4 regions of the Rhizobium sp. M1 genome follow, and region 1 is predicted to be linked to each of the others. Evidence: riboswitches for the same ligand, from Rfam matches in the RefSeq annotation. Region 1 holds a riboswitch; each other region holds the start of a gene.
The links. Region 1 has a riboswitch for cobalamin ahead of cobU (bifunctional adenosylcobinamide kinase/adenosylcobinamide-phosphate guanylyltransferase). Riboswitches for the same ligand answer to the same signal wherever they lie in the genome.
Positions count from the first base shown of each region.

Region 2: linked by a shared signal. The riboswitch ahead of nrdH (glutaredoxin-like protein NrdH) and the one ahead of cobU (bifunctional adenosylcobinamide kinase/adenosylcobinamide-phosphate guanylyltransferase) in region 1 are both predicted to bind cobalamin.
Region 3: linked by a shared signal. The riboswitch ahead of bluB (5,6-dimethylbenzimidazole synthase) and the one ahead of cobU (bifunctional adenosylcobinamide kinase/adenosylcobinamide-phosphate guanylyltransferase) in region 1 are both predicted to bind cobalamin.
Region 4: linked by a shared signal. The riboswitch ahead of CO655_RS18830 (ABC transporter substrate-binding protein) and the one ahead of cobU (bifunctional adenosylcobinamide kinase/adenosylcobinamide-phosphate guanylyltransferase) in region 1 are both predicted to bind cobalamin.

Region 1 is NZ_NWSW01000019.1:56,532-60,938, forward strand. Features, by position in the region: gene CO655_RS19455 (chloride channel protein) at 1-1,060, opposite strand, end outside; cobalamin riboswitch at 1,312-1,708, shown strand; gene cobU (bifunctional adenosylcobinamide kinase/adenosylcobinamide-phosphate guanylyltransferase) at 2,057-2,581, shown strand; gene cobW (cobalamin biosynthesis protein CobW) at 2,588-3,634, shown strand; gene cobN (cobaltochelatase subunit CobN) at 3,638-4,407, shown strand, end outside.
Region 2 is NZ_NWSW01000056.1:1,705-6,111, forward strand. Features, by position in the region: gene nrdE (class 1b ribonucleoside-diphosphate reductase subunit alpha) at 1-568, opposite strand, end outside; gene nrdI (class Ib ribonucleoside-diphosphate reductase assembly flavoprotein NrdI) at 547-951, opposite strand; gene nrdH (glutaredoxin-like protein NrdH) at 965-1,186, opposite strand; cobalamin riboswitch at 1,446-1,672, opposite strand; gene CO655_RS31095 (heavy metal translocating P-type ATPase) at 2,010-4,241, opposite strand; gene CO655_RS31100 (helix-turn-helix domain-containing protein) at 4,313-4,407, shown strand, end outside.
Region 3 is NZ_NWSW01000018.1:33,557-37,963, reverse strand. Features, by position in the region: gene CO655_RS18520 (DUF2865 domain-containing protein) at 1-408, shown strand, start outside; gene bluB (5,6-dimethylbenzimidazole synthase) at 412-1,101, opposite strand; cobalamin riboswitch at 1,143-1,330, opposite strand; gene CO655_RS18510 (HAMP domain-containing methyl-accepting chemotaxis protein) at 1,571-3,448, shown strand; gene CO655_RS18505 (hypothetical protein) at 3,507-4,088, shown strand.
Region 4 is NZ_NWSW01000018.1:108,940-113,346, reverse strand. Features, by position in the region: gene CO655_RS18835 (iron ABC transporter permease) at 1-445, opposite strand, end outside; gene CO655_RS18830 (ABC transporter substrate-binding protein) at 451-1,467, opposite strand; cobalamin riboswitch at 1,647-2,006, opposite strand; gene CO655_RS18825 (hypothetical protein) at 2,081-3,286, opposite strand; gene CO655_RS18820 (hypothetical protein) at 3,452-3,682, shown strand; gene grxD (Grx4 family monothiol glutaredoxin) at 3,917-4,252, shown strand; gene CO655_RS18810 (multidrug effflux MFS transporter) at 4,390-4,407, shown strand, end outside.

The DNA of each region.
Region 1 (4,407 bases):
ACAGCGAGGCGAAAAACAGGCCGCCCCTGAAGCCGGAACCGATCGAAATTGCCGAGGCCAGCGATTTCAGCAGAAAGAGGCTGATCAGGGCCGGGATCGTCACGTCGCGGGAAAGGTTGAGGTGCAGTGCGCCGTGACCGGCCGATAGCACCTGCGGCGAGATCATCGCGAGAAGTCCGACGATGATGCCGCCGAGCGCCGGGCGAAAGGGCGGGGCGATCGAGCTTTTGCGCGCAAGCTCCTCGACGAAGGCCACGCCCTGCATGAGAAGAATGCCAACGCCGGCGCAGAAGACGCCGAGCAGCAGCGCCGGGACATAATCGGCTGGAACGACGGAGCCGAAACTGCCGATATCGATGGTGAAATCGCCTTCGGCAAGCAATCTCGCGATGAGGGTGGAAACGAGGGCGGAGACGACGACCGGGGTCAGCGAGATGATCGTATAGGTGCCGATGATCAGCTCGAAGGCGTAGAACGCGCCGGTCAGCGGCGCGTTGAAGGCGGCGGCGATGGCGCCGGCCGCACCGCAGCCGACGAGAATGCGCAGGTCCGAGCGGCGCAGCTGCAGCTTCAGGCCGAACTTGGAGGCAATGCCGGCGGCAAGCTGGGTATAGCCGGCCTCTAGGCCGACGGAGGCGCCGAAGCCGTTGGAGATCAGGTTCTGGACGGCGACGATGATGCTGTCGGTCAGGGAGAGACGGCCACCATGCAGCGCATTGGCCTCGATCGGATCGACCATCGGCTTCTTGCGCCGTTTGGCGAGCACCAGGAGCAGCATGCCGAGCAGAACGCCGCCGACGACCGGCGCGGTGAGCAGCAGCATCTTGTCCTCGATGACCGACGCGCTCAGCCTTTCGGTGTCGGCGATGCCGAAGACCAACTGGTGCAGCTCATTGGAAACGTAGCTCATGCCGGTGACGGCAAGCCCCGAGGCGATGCCGACGACGGCGCCTGCCAGCGACAGGCCGACTTCGCTGCGGCGGGTCAGCGCGCGCAGCCGTCCCGGGTCGAAGAAAACACGCAGCGCGCGGAAACGGCGCCGATCCAATTTCATAAGCATGGCTAGACAACTAGGCGGGGAGAGGCCCGGTCAAGGGCGGCGGTGCTGTCCGCTTGCGATGCAATTGCGGCGAAAAGCCGGCGCGGGGGACAAATTTTTATGATGTAAGTCTCTGATTAAAGACGATGTTTTCGGTAGAGTAAGTCGTATTGTTGGAAGCTTTCTATCCCCGCCCGTCGCCTCGGGCGTCAACGCCGGTTGACTCTATCCTCTGGCTTGCCTAACCATCCCTCAACGGATGGTCGCCTGACCATCCTGACATAACGGATGGTTCCGGATCGGCAGTTGCCCTTCCGGATGAAAAGGGAATGTGACGGGGCGGACCCAAGCCGGGCGCCTTCATCACAGCCGACCCCGCGACTGTAGAGCGGTCAGGGTCTTCCATCCGGCATCGAGCCCTTCCGGCCGGCGGCCTGCAGTCGTGCAGGCAAGCGGGACGGGTGATGTGCCGGAAAAGCCACTGGAAATGCATGGTGATCAACCGGGGTCGGACGCCTCTATTTCTACGAATCGTCCACCTTTTCACCGATGCAGCCGGGAAGGCGAGGCGGATCCGCCGGCACGATCAGGGGCGACCGGTTTCCGGTCCGCCCCGATCGCGGCCGATAACCGCGAGCCAGGAGACCTGCCTTCCGTGCCGGGCGAAAAGCCCACCCTGGGTAAGAGACCCGCTGCCAGCACGGAGGTTGTTTTGGCTGAACGTTTGAATTCGGCGCGGCCTGGTGCGGCAGATGGCGGGCTTTCGGCCTCCTGCGTCGAGTATGTGGCACCCCCCTCTGTCCTGCCGGACATCTCCCCCAGAAGGGGGGAGATCGGATCGGCGCACCGGCTTCCCCAAACAATCGATGTTGGGCGAAGGTCATGCCACTTGCCGATCTCCCCACCTGTGGGGGATATGTCCGGCAGGACAGAGGGGGGTATTACGTCCTCGTCGGCCAACTATAGTATACGCGGAGCAAATCGAAGCACCGCTCTCCGTAGCGGGAGTGTCGCGGCATGACCGATCTCGTCGCCAATTCCACCCTCGTCCTCGGTGGCGCGCGCTCTGGGAAATCCCGCTTCGCCGAAAACCTCGTCACATCGAGCGGCCTCGGGTGCCATTACATCGCGACCGGCCGGGCATGGGACGAGGAGATGCAAGCGCGTATCGACCAGCACAGGGCTGATCGCGGCCCGTCCTGGACAACGCATGAGGAGCCGCTCGATCTTGTCGGCAAGCTTGCGGCCATCGACGGCGAGGACCGTGTGGTGCTCATCGACTGCCTGACGCTCTGGGTCACCAACCTGATGATGGAAGAGCGTGACATGGCAGCGGAATTTGCAGGGCTCGTCGATTTCGTGGGGCAAGCAAAGGCGCGGCTGGTCTTCGTCTCCAACGAAGTCGGGCTCGGCATCGTGCCGGAAAATCGCATGGCGCGGGATTTTCGCGATCATGCCGGCCGTCTCCACCAGATGATCGCGGCGAAGGCCGCCGAAGTCTATTTCATCGCGGCAGGCCTGCCGCTGAAAATGAAGGGTTAAAGTTTCATGAACCAGAAGATTCCCGCAACCGTCATCACCGGCTTTCTCGGTGCCGGCAAGACGACGATGATCCGCAACCTGCTGACCAATGCCGGCGGCAACAAAATCGCGCTCATCATCAACGAGTTCGGCGATCTCGGCGTCGATGGCGACGTGCTGAAGGGCTGCGGCGCCGAAAACTGCAGCGAGGACGACATCATCGAGCTGACCAATGGCTGCATCTGCTGCACCGTTGCCGACGATTTCATTCCGACGATGACAAAGCTGCTCGAGCGCGAACAGCGGCCCGACCATATCGTCATCGAAACCTCGGGCCTCGCCTTGCCGCAGCCGCTGGTCGCCGCCTTCAACTGGCCTGACATCCGCACCCAGGTGACCGTCGACGGCGTCATCACCGTGGTCGACAGCGCGGCTGTCGCTGCCGGCCGCTTTGCCGACGACCACGATGCCGTCGAGGCGGCGCGCAGCGAGGATGAATCGCTCGATCACGAAAGCCCGATCGAGGAGCTGTTCGAGGATCAGCTCACCTGCGCCGATCTGATCGTGCTCAACAAGACCGATCTGATCGATGTGGCCGGTCTCGGCCGCGTGCGCGACGAGGTCGCTTCCCGCACCCAGCGCAAGCCCGTGATGATCGAGGCGAGAAACGGCGAGGTGCCGGCCGGCATCCTGCTCGGCCTCGGTATCGGCACGGAGAATGATCTCGCCAACCGCAAGTCGCACCACGAACTGGAGCATGAGGACGGCACGCCGCACGATCACGACGAGTTCGACAGCTTCGTCGTCGAGCTCGGCCCGATCGTCGATGTTGCCGGCTTCGTCGAGCGGCTGAAGACGATCATCGCTGCCCACGACGTGTTGCGTCTCAAGGGCTTTGTCGACGTTTCCGGGAAGCCGATGCGCCTGCAGCTTCAGGCGGTCGGCAGCCGCATCGATCACTATTTCGATCGTGCCTGGGCAGCCGGTGAAAGGCGCGCCACGCGCCTCGTCGTCATCGGCCTGCATGAGATGGATGAGGACGCCGTGAGAACGGCGATCGAGGCGCTGGCTTAACCGATGCATCTGCTTCTGGCCCAGCAGGGAACGATCAGCGACGGCGAGGAGGCAATCGACCTCGGGCAGACGCCGGGCGATATCCTGTTCCTGTCGGCCGCCGACAGCGAGCTGGCGGCGATCGCGGCCGCCCATCGCGCGCGGGGTGGGGCGCCGTCGCTGAGGCTCGCCAGCCTGATGAGCCTCAAGCATCCGATGTCGGTCGATACCTATGTCGAGCGCACGGCACGGCATGCCCGGCTCATCATCGTGCGCGCGCTCGGCGGCGCCAGCTATTTCCACTATGCGCTGGAGGCCCTGCATGCCTGTGCGGCCCGCAGCGGCGCGCTGATCGCCGTGCTGCCGGGTGACGCCAGGCCGGATGCGGGGCTGACACCGTTTTCCAACATCGGGCTCGATGATCTCAATGCCCTATGGGCCTATCTGATCGAGGGCGGCGATGCCAATGCACGCGCCTTTCTCGATTATGCCGGAGCGATGCTTTCGGGAGGAGAGAAGCCGGCACCGGCGGTGCCGCTGATGAAGGCGGGAATCTGGTGGCCGGGGCGGGGGCTGATCGGCGTGGAGGAGTGGAGGCAGGTTGCCGGTTCGCATGTTGCGCCACCTTCGGCCGCCGAGCGTGGGACGGAGAAGGTGGAACTCGAACCCACAACATCCCCCATCGTCGCCATCAGCTTCTACCGCGCCCTCGTCCAAAGCGGCGAAACCCGCCCCATCGAAGCGATAATCGAAGCCTTGCAGGCACTTGGTCTCCGGCCGCTGCCGGTATTTGC
Region 2 (4,407 bases), on a different contig from region 1:
TCTTGCCAGCGTTGAGGAAGGTCGGGGTCGCCGGCTGGAACCGGCCTGAAATGATCTCGTCGACCATGTCGCGGGCAAGAGCCTCGTCGCCGCGCGCCAGGGTCAGCGCCACCATGCAGATGCGGTCTTCGTAGCGCTCGAGATAGCGTTTTCCGTCGAAGGTCTTCAGCGTATAGCTGGTGTAATATTTGAAAGCGCCGAGGAAGGTCGGGAAACGGAATTTCCTGGCATAGGCCTGATCGAACAGGTCGCGGACGAAATTGAAGGAATACTGATCGAGTACCTCCTGCTCGTAATAGCCCTCGGTCACGAGGTAATCGAGCTTTTCCCTCAGATTGTGAAAGAACACCGTGTTCTGGTTCACATGCTGCAGGAAGTACTGCTTCGCCGCCAGGCGATCCTTGTCGAGCTGGATCCTGCCCTCATGGTCATAGAGGTTCAGCATGGCGTTCAGCGCGTGATAGTCGAGCGTTTCCGCCGCTTTCAAAGGACGTTCGCCGGCGGGATGAGCAAAAGTGTTATGCGATTTTGCGCCCGCATCCCGCGTCAGAGTTGTTCCCGTGTCCAAAATCGTTCCATTCCGTGTTTGACGTTGGCGACATCCTCGGCCGTGCCCATGAGCTCGAACCTGTAGAGGTAAGGCACCTGGCATTTGCGCGAAATCACGTCGCCGGCGAGCCCGTATGTCTCGCCGAAATTGCTGTTGCCCGCGGCAATCACGCCGCGGATGTGTCCTCGGTTCTCCGCATCGTTCAGGAAACGGATCACCTGCTTGGGAACGGCACCCTTGCCACCGTCGCCGCTATAGGTCGGTACGATGAGAACGAAGGGTTCGCGGATAGGGAACGCCTCTGCGCCGCTTGAGGGAATGCGCGCCGCGCGCAATCCGAGCCTGGCGACGAAGCGATGGGTATTCTCCGATCGGCTGGAATAATAGACGAGCAGCCCCATCGCCGTTTTCCGGTCAGGAGAGCGCGCTGATCATATCGGGACGGAAACCCGCCCAATGCCGCTCGCCGGCGATGACGACGGGCGCCTGCATGTAGCCGAGGCTGCGGACGCGATCGAGCGCTTCGGCATCCTGCGAGATATCGACGATATCGTAATCAACGCCCAGGCGGTCGAGGGCGCGATAAGTGGCGGTGCATTGGACGCAGGCAGGTTTGCTATAGACGGTAACGCTCATCATCTTCCTCGTGATATCAAAGAATTCAGGACGCAATACTGGGATCGGGCGCCTTGCGACGTCCGGGGCAACGCTTGATGGTGATCTGGCAAAGTCGGCGCTTTAAACGCCCGATACGATCCCTTTCGGGATTTGCGCGGGCGGCGGCCTTGATCTTCTCGACATGACTTCAACCCGAAGTGCTCATGCGGACGTTCGGGGCAGCGCAACAGGCGCGGATCATTCCGCTTCATGCACGCGACCTTCCGGACACCCCGCCCGTGGACATCTAGTTCAAGGCAGGTCTCCTGACTTGCGGGTCGAAGCACCCTGCCCCAGCCTTCCCGGAGCATCATGCTCCAGTGACCTGAAATCGGACAGTTGCTCGCCGCTTACAGTTGCGGGGGCAGCTCCGGCCTTGTTGCGCCGTCATGGCGAAACGCACCGTATTCCCGTCTTAGCCCGCGATCCTGACGAATCGAAGGAACCTTGAACACTAGATATAGTACGCGAATCCAAAATCACGTCAACGGATGGTTTGTGCATTGCGTTACGGCAGGTTTGAAATCACTGCGTTCCTGTGAAAAACATGGATAAGGAAGACTTAACGAATGCAGGCTGTGGAGAAGGTCGGATGAAGAGAGCGAGCCTATAGCCACTCTCAATTTGATGACCAACCTCCCTCTCCGCGTCATCCTCGGCCTTGTGCCGAGGATCTGCTGCCTATCGATCGGAGGCAGATGCCCGGGACAAGCCCGAGCATGACGAAAGAGGGGTTGGCGCCCCTTATCAGCGGTCTACGCCACTCTTCAGGTGACGAGCGCCGCAGGGACGACATCGGGTGTTATGTCCTTACTCGAAGCAGCCTGAGCGCGTTGATCGTCACCAGCACGGTGGCGCCGGTATCGGCGAGAATCGCCGGCCAGAGACCGGTGATGCCGGCAATCGTCGTCACCAGGAACACCGCCTTCAGCCCGAGGGCGATGGTGATGTTCTCTAGGATATTGCGCATCGTTCGTTTGGAAAGTTCGATCATCCGCGCCACGTCGCCGACGCGCCCGTGCAGCACGGCGGCATCGGCCGTCTCCAGCGCCACATCGGTGCCGCCGCCCATGGCGATGCCGATATCGGCGGCGGCCAGCGCCGGAGCGTCGTTGATGCCGTCGCCGACCTTGGCGACGATGAAACCCTGACGCTTCAATTCGCCGACGACCCGCTGCTTATCCTCAGGCATCATTTCGCCGCGCCAGTCGATGCCGAGCATGCCGGCAACGGCTGCCGCCGTCCGCCTGTTGTCACCTGTCAGCATCATTGCCTTGACGCCGGCCGATCCGAGCGCGGACAGCCCGGCCTCGGCATCCGCGCGCGGCTCGTCGCGCATGGCGATCAGGCCGGCCGCAACGCCATTGACGAGCAGCACGGATACGCTCTTGCCCTCGTCGTTCAGAACAGCAATGCGTGCATCCTTTTCGCCATCGAGTGCTCCGCGCTCGCGGGCCGCGGATGGCGACAGCAGGTCCAGCGTCTCACCGCCGACTTTGCCGCTGACACCCTTGCCCGGCAGCGCTTCCAGCTCGAAGGCCGGCGGCACGGGGACGCCGTCCGCCCGAGCACGGTTGAGGATCGCCAGCGCCAAGGGATGGCTGGAGCCCTGCTCCAGCACCGCCGCACGCGACAAGACCTGCGCCTCGCTCAATCCGAAGGCAACGATATCAGTCACCTGAGGCTTGCCTTCCGTCAGCGTGCCTGTTTTGTCGAAGGCGACCATCGTGACCTTGCCGAGCGTTTCCAGCACCGCGCCGCCCTTCATCAGCAGCCCGCGCCGCGCGCCTGCTGACAGCGAGGCGGCAATCGCCGCCGGCGTCGAAATGACGAGCGCGCAGGGGCAGCCGATCAGCAGGATGGCAAGGCCCTTATAGATCCATTCACCCCATGACCCATCGAACAGCAGCGGCGGGACTGTCGCCACCAGTGCTGCGACCACCACCACGCCGGGCGTGTAATAGCGCGAAAACCGGTCGATGAAACGTTCGGTCGGCGCCTTCGATTCCTGCGCTTCCTCCACCAGCTTGACGACGCGGGCGATGGTATTGTCGGCCGCGGCCGCCGTGACGCGTATCCGGAGCACAGAATCGCCATTCACGGTTCCGGCAAAGACGATGGCATCGACACCCTTGCGCACCGGCGTGCTCTCGCCCGTCACCGGCGCCTCATCGATGGCGCTCTCGCCGGAGACAATGACACCGTCCGCCGAGATGCGGTCGCCGGGACGCACCATGATGATCGCGCCGACGGCGAGGCTTTCCGCCGGCACCTCCCGCGTCTGGCCATTGTCTTCGAGCAACGCATTCTTCGGCACCAGGGCCGTCAGCGACTGGATGCTTTCGCGCGCCTTGCCGGCCGCCACCCCCTCCAGCAGCTCGCCGACGAGAAACAGAAAGACGACGGTCGCTGCCTCCTCGCCGGCATTGATGATGACGGCGCCGACGGCGGCGATCGTCATCAGCATCTCGATCGAAAACGGTGTGCCCGATCGAGCCGCCATGATGGCGCGACGCGCGATCGGCACCAGCCCGACCAGCATGGCGATGACGAAGGCGTAGGATGCGACCGCAGGCACGAGATGGCCGATGGCATAGGCGGCGATTAGCGCTGCACCCGAGACGATGGTCAATCGACCCTTCCGGCTTTGCCACCAGGAACCGGTCATCGGCGCATGGTCACGCCCATGCAGCCCCTCGATTTTCTTTTTGCCATGATCGTGACCTGCGTGATCATGATCATGGTCGTGACCGGCATGATCGCCGTGGTCGTGATGATCGTGCGGGCCGTGATCTTGTGCCGGCGCCGCGCTTCCGGTAAGGGGCGAAACCGAATAACCGAGCCCCGTCACCCTCTTCTCGATCACCTTGAGGTCGCTGCTGCCGTCATGCCGGACGGTCATCGTGCCCGCCACCACCGAGACGGACACATCGGCGACACCCGCCACGCGCCTGACCGCCGTGTCGATCTTGGTCGCACAGGCGGCGCAATCCATGCCGCCGACCCGGTATCGTGTCTCGCTCGTCTCAGCCATGATCCGCTTCCTTGTCAAACAGAAGCATCCCTCCTACATCCTCTAGCGACTAGAGGTGCAAGAGGAAAATCATGAAAAAGATCACGATCGGCGAAGCCGCTCGCCGGAGCGGAGTCAAAGTGCCGACGGTGCGTTATTACGAGAGCATCGGCCTGCTCGCGGCCCC
Region 3 (4,407 bases), on a different contig from region 1:
GAGCTTTTCTATCGAGACGTGAGGAGCACCGAAGCCTCGAACATGATTTCGGTGGCAACCGGCACGCCCTACAGCGCCATGCAGAACGCCTTCGCCTACAAGAACCGCGCGCCCGGCGAGAAAAATGCCTGCGCCTGCAATCTCGCCGCCTATTACGAAGAGATGCGCGACAAGCAGGCCCTGAGCGAACCGCCGCAGCAGGGATCGATCACCACGATCCGCACCAATCCGCCGGCGAAAGATACCGCGGCTGCGCCAACGGCACCCCAGCCGTCCGTCCCGGAGCGTCCCTATGACCCTGCGCAAAACAAGGTCCGGCAGGTCGGACCGCAGTTTCTGGCGGGCGACCAGGGTTCGATCGATCTCGCCAACCCGGCAACACCGGGCCCGCAGCCGCAACAGCAGTGACCGCTACGGCTCGCTCCGTCCCCAGCCATCGTGGAAGACGAGCTCCTCGAGCGGCAGCCGCTGCCGCCAGCCTTTGACGGAGAGCTCCGGCTCGTCGTAAAGCCGGTCGACGAAGCCGGCGCAGAGCCAGGCGACCACCTCGATATGATCGGGTATGCCGAGAATGGTTTTCAGCTCGCCTTCGCGAAAGATGCTGACCCAGCCAATGCCGATTCCTTCGGCGCGCGCCGCGAGCCAGAGGTTCTGGATGGCGCAGACCGTCGAATAGGAATCCATCCGTGGATTGTGCGTGCGGCCCAGAACGACGCTGCCGCTGCGCGTGGGGTCGCAGGTCACGCATATGCCGAGCGGCGCCTCGACGATGCCTTCGAGCTTGAGGGAGCGGTACGCCTGCCGCCGTTCGCCGTCGAACATCAGTGCCGCCTCCTCGTTGGCCTTCGCAAAAGCGTCCCGGACGCGTGCTCGCACGGCTTCGCTTTTCACCAGGATGAAGTTCCACGGCTGCATGAAGCCGACGGAGGGAGCGTGATGGGCGGCGCTCAGAAGCCGCGCCACGACGTCATCCGGCAACGGATCGGGCAGGAACTGGCTGCGAACATCGCGTCGCGTCATGATCGCGTGATACACGGCCTCGCGTTCGGCGAGAGAAAAACCGGACGCCGCTGAAACGGCATCCTCATCAAAGGGTCGCATCGTCAAATCCCCAACAACGCAACCGCCCGCCGTCCGCGCGGGTTGGGTCTATCTTGCCAGGCCGGTCTTCTGACTTGGCGTCATCCGCCTGCCGCAGCCTTCCCGGCAAAAGCCAGTGGCGTGATGAAGCGGCGGGCGTCAGCCTTACAGCGTTGGGCACGTTCCGGCCTTGCACCGGATTCCCGATTCTCCCGCCTGAAGAGCGGGCACCTGACGAAGCATCTATTTCAGGAAAGCGACGCGGCAGCAAGCACCGGCCGACCGTGCGAGAGCGAAACAACCTGCGTGTGCCCTCGATCCCATTCTACTTTATGATTTATTCACACATCAAATACACACTGTTTTCGCGCGTTTTGGGTTGCAGCTCGGACATGGGCATGATCGCTCTTGATGTAACCGTCAGCGTGGATGCCCGTGTTGATATGCCGGTCGCAAATATCCGACCGAGCCGCAATTCCAGGCCCCGCGGATGTTCCATTTCTTGAAGACGATGCCTCTGACAGCCAAGCTGGCGGCGATTATCGTTGCCGTCAATCTTTGCGGCATATCCGCCTTGGCCACCTATACGTGGATGTATGAAACCCGCGCCCTGATCGACGGCGCCAAGGCAAACTGGTCGAAGGATGTGGAGCAGTTTGCATCTCTGGCCGCAGGCGGCGTGAAATGGGGCAAGGCGAATGCGGTTCGCGAGGCCTATTCGCTCTACCGCGACGATCCCTCGCTCGATCTCGTGCAGTTTGCCGCATTCAACGCCGAGCCCGCTGCCGTCGATACGTGGACACGCGACGGCATTGCCGGTCTGCCCGCGCCAGCCGATCTGGCGAAGCGCCTCGGTGCGAAGCCCGATAAAACGACAATCGACGATAGCGGCATATCCGCCGGTTTGGTCACGATTATCGCACCGCTGCCGTTGGACAAATCAGGCAAGACAACCGGCTACATCGTCACCAACTGGTCTGTCGAAAAGATCGCTTCCGCGGTCAAGCAGAAGGTTCTGGTTTCGCTGCTCACGCAGTCCGTCATCACCGCCCTCGCCGTCATCGCCTTTCTTCTCGCCATGCGCAGCCTCGTTGGCCGCCCCCTCAGAATCCTCAGCGAACGCATCGGGGCGCTGCAGCAAGGCGATCTGGCCTCCCCCGTCACCTATAAGGAGAATGGCGATGAAATCGGCTTTCTCGCGCGGGCGCTAGAGGTGTTCCGTCACGAGGCGATCGCGAAGGTCGAAAGAGAGCAGGCCGCTGCCGAGCAGAGCGCCTCGTTCGACGCCGAACGGGCACGCAACGCATCGTTGACGGAAGAAGCCAGCAGCCGGCAGCGGCTAGTGATGACCACCCTAGCCAATGCATTGGAAAAGCTCGCCGCCGGCGACTTCTCGGTCCAGCTTGCCGATCTCGGTCCCGAATTCGATAAGTTGCGGCAGGATTTCAACAACATGGTCCAGGCCGTTGCGGCCGCGCTGACGGAGATCAAGATCGCCTCTGTCGCGGTTGAAGGCGGATCGAGCGAACTGGCCTCCTCCGCAGATCAGCTCGCCAAGCGGACCGAGCAGCAGGCGGCAGCACTCGAGCAGACCGCCGCTGCACTGGATGAAGTGACCACGACGGTCAAGACATCATCGCAGCGCGCTGAAAAAGCGGGAGAATTGGTCGAAGAGACGAAACGCAGCGCCCACGTATCGGCGACAGTCGTGCGCGACGCAATCGGAGCGATGGACAGAATCCAAACCTCCTCCAGCCAGATCGGCCGCATTATCGGGGTCATCGATGAAATTGCATTCCAGACGAATCTGCTGGCGCTGAATGCCGGCGTCGAGGCGGCGCGCGCCGGCGAGGCCGGCAAAGGTTTCGCGGTTGTCGCCCAAGAGGTTCGTGAACTCGCGCAGCGGTCGGCGAATGCGGCAAAGGAAATCAAGAACCTGATCAACGTGTCGGGCCAGGAGGTTGCCGCCGGCGTCGGACTGGTGAACGAGACCGGCGATGCCCTTCTGAAGATCGAGGAACAGATCAACCGCATCAGCGACAGCATCGCGTCCATTGTTCAGTCCTACCGCGAACAGGCGACGGGATTGCAGGAAATCAATGGAGCGATCAACCAGATGGATCACGCGACCCAGCAGAATGCGGCGATGGTTGAGGAAACCAATGCCGCCTGCCAGGAACTGCTCTCGCAAGGACGCCAGCTGCAGGATTCGGCCGGCAGGTTCGTCGTCGCTGCGTCTGCGGCAAGCCAAGCCAGGCCCGTTTCCCCAAGTGCTCGTCACTCTCGCCCCGAGCCGAGAGCCGTCGCGCCGCGGCATGCAGGAAATGCCGCCGTCGCCACCGCTCCCGGCGCCTGGGAGGAATTCTGACGTCATCCGCGCCGACAAGCTTTATTTCTCAACAACTGATCACAGGAAGGGAACAGTTATGAAAAGAGTTGTGACCGCATTGCTTTTCGCCTCTGCCGCATTCACCGTGCCCATGGGCGTATGCATGGCCGAGGATGCCAAGCTTGCTCCGATCGCCGATTACGTGAAGAGCGACGTCAAGCCCTGGCTCAACGATCCCGCCATCATCGAGGCTATCAAGGCGCAGGACGCTGCGAATGCCAAGCTGAGCGAAGCCGACATCGACGCTCTCGATAAGAAATGGCGCGCCGAAGTCGATGGCTCCGATCACGCGATGATCGACGGCGTTCTTGGCAATGCGCTGTCGAAATTCCTTCAGGAAAAGAAGGAGTCCTCAGGCGGCAAGATTACCGAGATCTTCGTCATGGATGCAAAGGGGCTGAATGTCGGTCAGAGCGACGTCACCTCCGACTACTGGCAGGGCGACGAGGCGAAATTCCAGAAGTCCTTCGGGGCCGGCAAGGATGCCGTTTTCGTCGACGAAATCGAAAAGGACGAGTCGACCCAGACATTGCAGTCGCAGGCAAGCGTCACCATTTCCGACGATGCGGGAACGCCGATCGGCGCCATCACGATCGGCGTCAACGTCGACGCCCTGTGATCGCAGAAGCGGCCTTCATTTTGCGGCAATTTGGACTTGTCGCCCAGAAGCTGCGTGCTTCGGGCGACATATTTTAAGCCCGTCTCCCGCAGAAGCGATGGCCGCCCTCCGGGATGTCCGATTTCAGGCAGAAAATTCTGCGTGACAACAGACAGCCGCGACGCTACATACGCCTGATGTCGACGACTTCAATCCACGCCTCGCGATTTTATTGGTACCGCTGCTCCCAGCGGATGCGGGTCCATGCGTAACTGAAGTCGACGCGACGACAACCCGAACAGCCGCTAGTCTACCTGGCGGCTTTTTTGTTTCCGCACGG
Region 4 (4,407 bases), on a different contig from region 1:
CGGCAAGAACGCCGACGAGCAGAAATGCCGCCACCGCGCCGATGAACGCGCCGCTCGAAAGGCTGAGCACGCCATAACCGAAACCGAGGATCATCACGCAGACCGCACCCGTCGAGGCGCCTGCCGAGATGCCGAGAACGTAAGGCTCGGCCAGCGGATTGCGCAGCAGGGCCTGCAGGACGGCGCCGCAGAGCGCGAGCGACGCACCGGCGCTGGCGGCGACCAGCGCGCGGCTGAGGCGATAGTCCCAGACGATGCCCTGATGAATGCGGCTAAGTTCGAAACCGGTACCGAAAAGCCGATTCGAGACGGCCTTGGCTGTCGTTTGAAGCGGGATCGATATTTCGCCGATCGAAACGGCCAGGCTGATCATCAGTCCCAGAAGGACGAAGGCGGCAACGGTGAGCGCGACGGGCGCCCACCATCCATCCCGTTTCAGGAGCATCTTGTTCACTGGGCGAGACCCGACGACTGGATGCCCTTTGCCAGTATCTCGATGCCGTCGATCGTGCGGATCGTCGGGTTCATCGATTGCGCGTCCATCATCACGAAGCGCTTGTTCCTGACGGCATCGAGTTCGCGGGTGACAGGGTCGTTCTCCAGAAAATCGAGCTTCACCTTCGGATCGTCAGCCGCATAGCGCCGGCGATCCATGGTAGCGATGACGATGACCGCGGGATCAGCCTGAGCGATCGTCTCCCAGCCGACCAGTGGCCATTCCTCTTCCGTCGTCACGACATTCGCAGCACCCAGCGTCTTCAGAATATAGGCCGGGGCGCTGTTCTTCCCGGCGATGAAGGCATCGCCGTTCACCTCTTTGCTGGAGAACCAGAAGACGATGGGCAGATTCTTTGCCGATGCGCCCGATATCGAGGCGACCGCATCGGCCTCGCGCTTCTTGAGATCGGCGATCAGGGCGTCGCCGCGGTCCTTGATATCGAAGATGTCGGAGAGTTCGGCGATTTCCTGATAGATCAGGTCCATCGTGAACAGCGCTTTGCGCACGCCATCGCCGCCATCGGCATTGATCTTGGCCACACAGTCGGCGGGCGCGATATAGGTGTTGATCCCGAGTCCGGAAAACTGTTCGCGCTTGCCAACGGAACCCTGCGGACCGACATGCCACTCGAATTCTGCCGCCACCAGGTCTGGCTCCGCGCCGACGACGGATTCGAAGCTTGGATCGTTGTCGGCAAGGCGTCTGATCCGGCTGTTGGCCTCGGCATATTGCGGCAGGACCGGGCCCACCCAGACCGCGGTTCCGGCGATCTTGTCCGCCAGTCCGAGGGAAAACAGTACTTCGGTCATGCCCTGGCCGATCGATACGATCTTCGCCGGGGCCCTTTCGAAGGTCACCTGCTGGCCGCAATTGGTGATGGTCAATGGATATTGAGTGGCAGCAAGACCCGGCGCTGCAAGGCCGGTCAGTCCGAAGGCAAACGTCATGCTCATGAGAAACTGGCGCATGGAAAATCTCGATAAGGAGGAAAATTCTAGCCTCGCCGTGCCCCGCGCGGCTGCGCGGGATAAGGCACGGTCAAACGGAGACTAGCGGTGAAAAACCCAATCGAGACGGATTCGTGCCGGAGTTCGGCGAAGGTTCAGGTCAATCATGTCTGTTCCTTTCCAGGCATCCCCGCCCGGTTGATTGGATCGTGATTGACGGCAGGTCTCCTGGCTTGCGGATATGCGCCGATCATCTGCCTTCCCGCGAAACTCGCAGTGGCATGGCCATGGGCCCCAAGAGATGAGCTACAGCGCTCATCTCGGGATGATCGGCAAAAGCGATCACCCTGGAATGATCGGCAAAAGCGATCACCCTGGGATGATCGGCAAAACCGATCACCCTGGGATGGTCGGCAAAACCGATCACCCTGGGATGGTCGGCAAACCGCTTACAGTTGCGGGGGCAGCCACGGTCTTGATCCCTATTGGGTCGTCCTCACCGTGTTCCCTATTAATCCCCTTGGAGTCATCCGCGGGAAACCGTCGCGCCCAGTTACGCCGGCTCGACGTATCGCGTCAAGAACAAGCTGACGCATCGGGCTCTGCGCGGGAGCCTTTGCCAAAAAGGCAGCCTTCAGCCGGGAATTCTCTTTTCATCAGGATTGGTAAAGACCAGGGCCGGCATCGGCCCCGATGTCAGCAGCGTGAAGTCGAAGGACGCCTTCAAATCCGGCCCCAGCACATATTGTCGATGGACGCGCAGCTGATCCTTGCGGATCTTGCGGTAATGTTCGCGCGTCAGCATCTGCTTGACGCGGATCAGGAGCATCTTCGCCGGGGGCGCGTCCGCGTTGCCGGAGACGGCGACAACCGGCACCTTGTAGAAATTGATCGAATCCGTCAGGCACTGCACATCGACCCACGAAATCTCCGGACAGCGGGCGATCAGCCCGACGCGGGCGCGCAGCAGGCTTGCCGATGACAGCAGCGCACATTGCAGAATAGCGCTGCCGAGCGAAGCAAACACCACGCGTTTGCCCTTGAAGATCTCCGGCTCCCTTTCCAGCAGTATGCCGATGACATGGGCGGCCACGTTCGATCCCATGCTGTGCGAGGAGATCACATATTCATCCGCCTCCTCATCAAGCGCCTTGCGCACGGCGTCAGCTCGCTCTTCCAGCCAGTCATTGAAATCGGCCCGGTGCATGCGGCCGAGCGCGACGGCCATTTGCCAATCGGCAAAGAGATGCAGCGTGTGGAAGCGTTCGGAAAACGGCAGGAAGGCGAAGATGAAGAAGCAGAGCGCCAGCGGCCCGCTCCAGAGCATGTGCCAGGGCGAAAAGCCGAGACTATAGGGCGCGACGGCGATCTGCGCCGTCAGCGCGATTGCCAGCGCCGTCAGCAGGAACGGAAAGAGGAAGAACAGGCCGAAGCGCCAGGCATGACGGAAATAGCCCCGCATGCCGCCTTCGAGCATGATCTGGGCGCAGCTGCGAAAACCCGCAACAATCTGGCTCAGCGTATTGCCGCTGCGCAGCCTGCGCACGAACATGTCGTGATCGACCATGTGGATCCGGCTCTTCGTCTGCCAAATGACAGGAGCAGGCTCTTCCCCGGGCGTCGCCCCGGCTGCCCCGGGCGCCCCAAGCGCCGCGCCGCTGGTCGTCACCTCGAAACTGAGGGGATCGCTGCCGCCGTCCGGAGTCCCGACCTCGAGCGAATACCCCCAAACGGCGGAACTCTGCCTGGCTGAGCGCTCGTAGCGCGCCCGGTGGGCAACGCCGTCAAGCGGCTCGAAGCCCGGAAAATGCAGGACGATCCGCTTTTTTATCAATCTCATTCCGCTCTTTCGGCCGGGCGAATGGCCGGCATGTTCGTGCGATCCGGCTGCTGTGGCGCCGATCTCGGCGAAAAAGCAGGTATGGTCTCGAAGGCGTCTTGCTAACCGAAGTCATCAGGAATTCAATAGCAGCCATGTCGATTCCACCGTGAACGGAGGGGTTTTGTGGCCGATCTTGTCAAAGAATTGATCTCTGGCGTCGTCGACAGCGTGCTGAAGGAAATCCTGAAGAAAACCACCGGCCGCGTCACGACGAAGCGCAGGAGGCGCAAGACGCGCCCCGCTGCGACAACGGCTGCCGCCCGAAAGACGACCTCCGCCAAGCGCAAACCCGCCCGCAAACAGGTCAGCAAGCGACGCACCGCCGCCGGTCGCAGCCGCCAGCGCCGCAGCTGAGACATGACGCAATTATCCGACCGCTGAACCCGGCCCCTCGGCGACGTCGAAATTGACCGGATGCAGGCCCATCTGGCCCGACAACCGTAACGTGATAGCAACATCGCCGAAGTGGTCTGACCAGATTGGTCTTTTTTTGGTTTAGGCGTCTGGAATTCCTGCTGTCACATGCTATCTAAGGACAACGATTGAAACGGTGGGCCTTTAACCCGCCCGTTGAAAGGATCAGGTCCCATGAGCGGCATTCACGAATTCATCGACAACGAAATCAAGAGCAACGACGTCGTCCTCTTCATGAAGGGCACGCCGCAGTTTCCGCAGTGCGGTTTCTCCGGCCAGGTCGTGCAGATTCTCGATTACATCGGCGTCGACTACAAGGGCATCAACGTGCTCGCCGATTCGGAGATCCGCCAGGGCATCAAGGATTATTCCAACTGGCCGACGATCCCGCAGCTTTACGTAAAGGGCGAGTTCATCGGCGGCTGCGACATCGTCCGGGAAATGTTCCAGGCCGGTGAGCTGCAACAGCATCTCCAGGAAAACGGCGTCACCGTTCGCGGCGCCGCCTGACCGGTCACCGGACGTCCGCCCGGTTTCCAAATCTGTTTCTCGAGTTCGAGGCGCTGCAGCCAGCAGCGCCTTGACCTGTTTATGGGAATTTCATTGTGACAGATTCATCACAAGCCGTGTCCGCGGGCCGCCTGCCCATGGGCAAGCGTGAATTC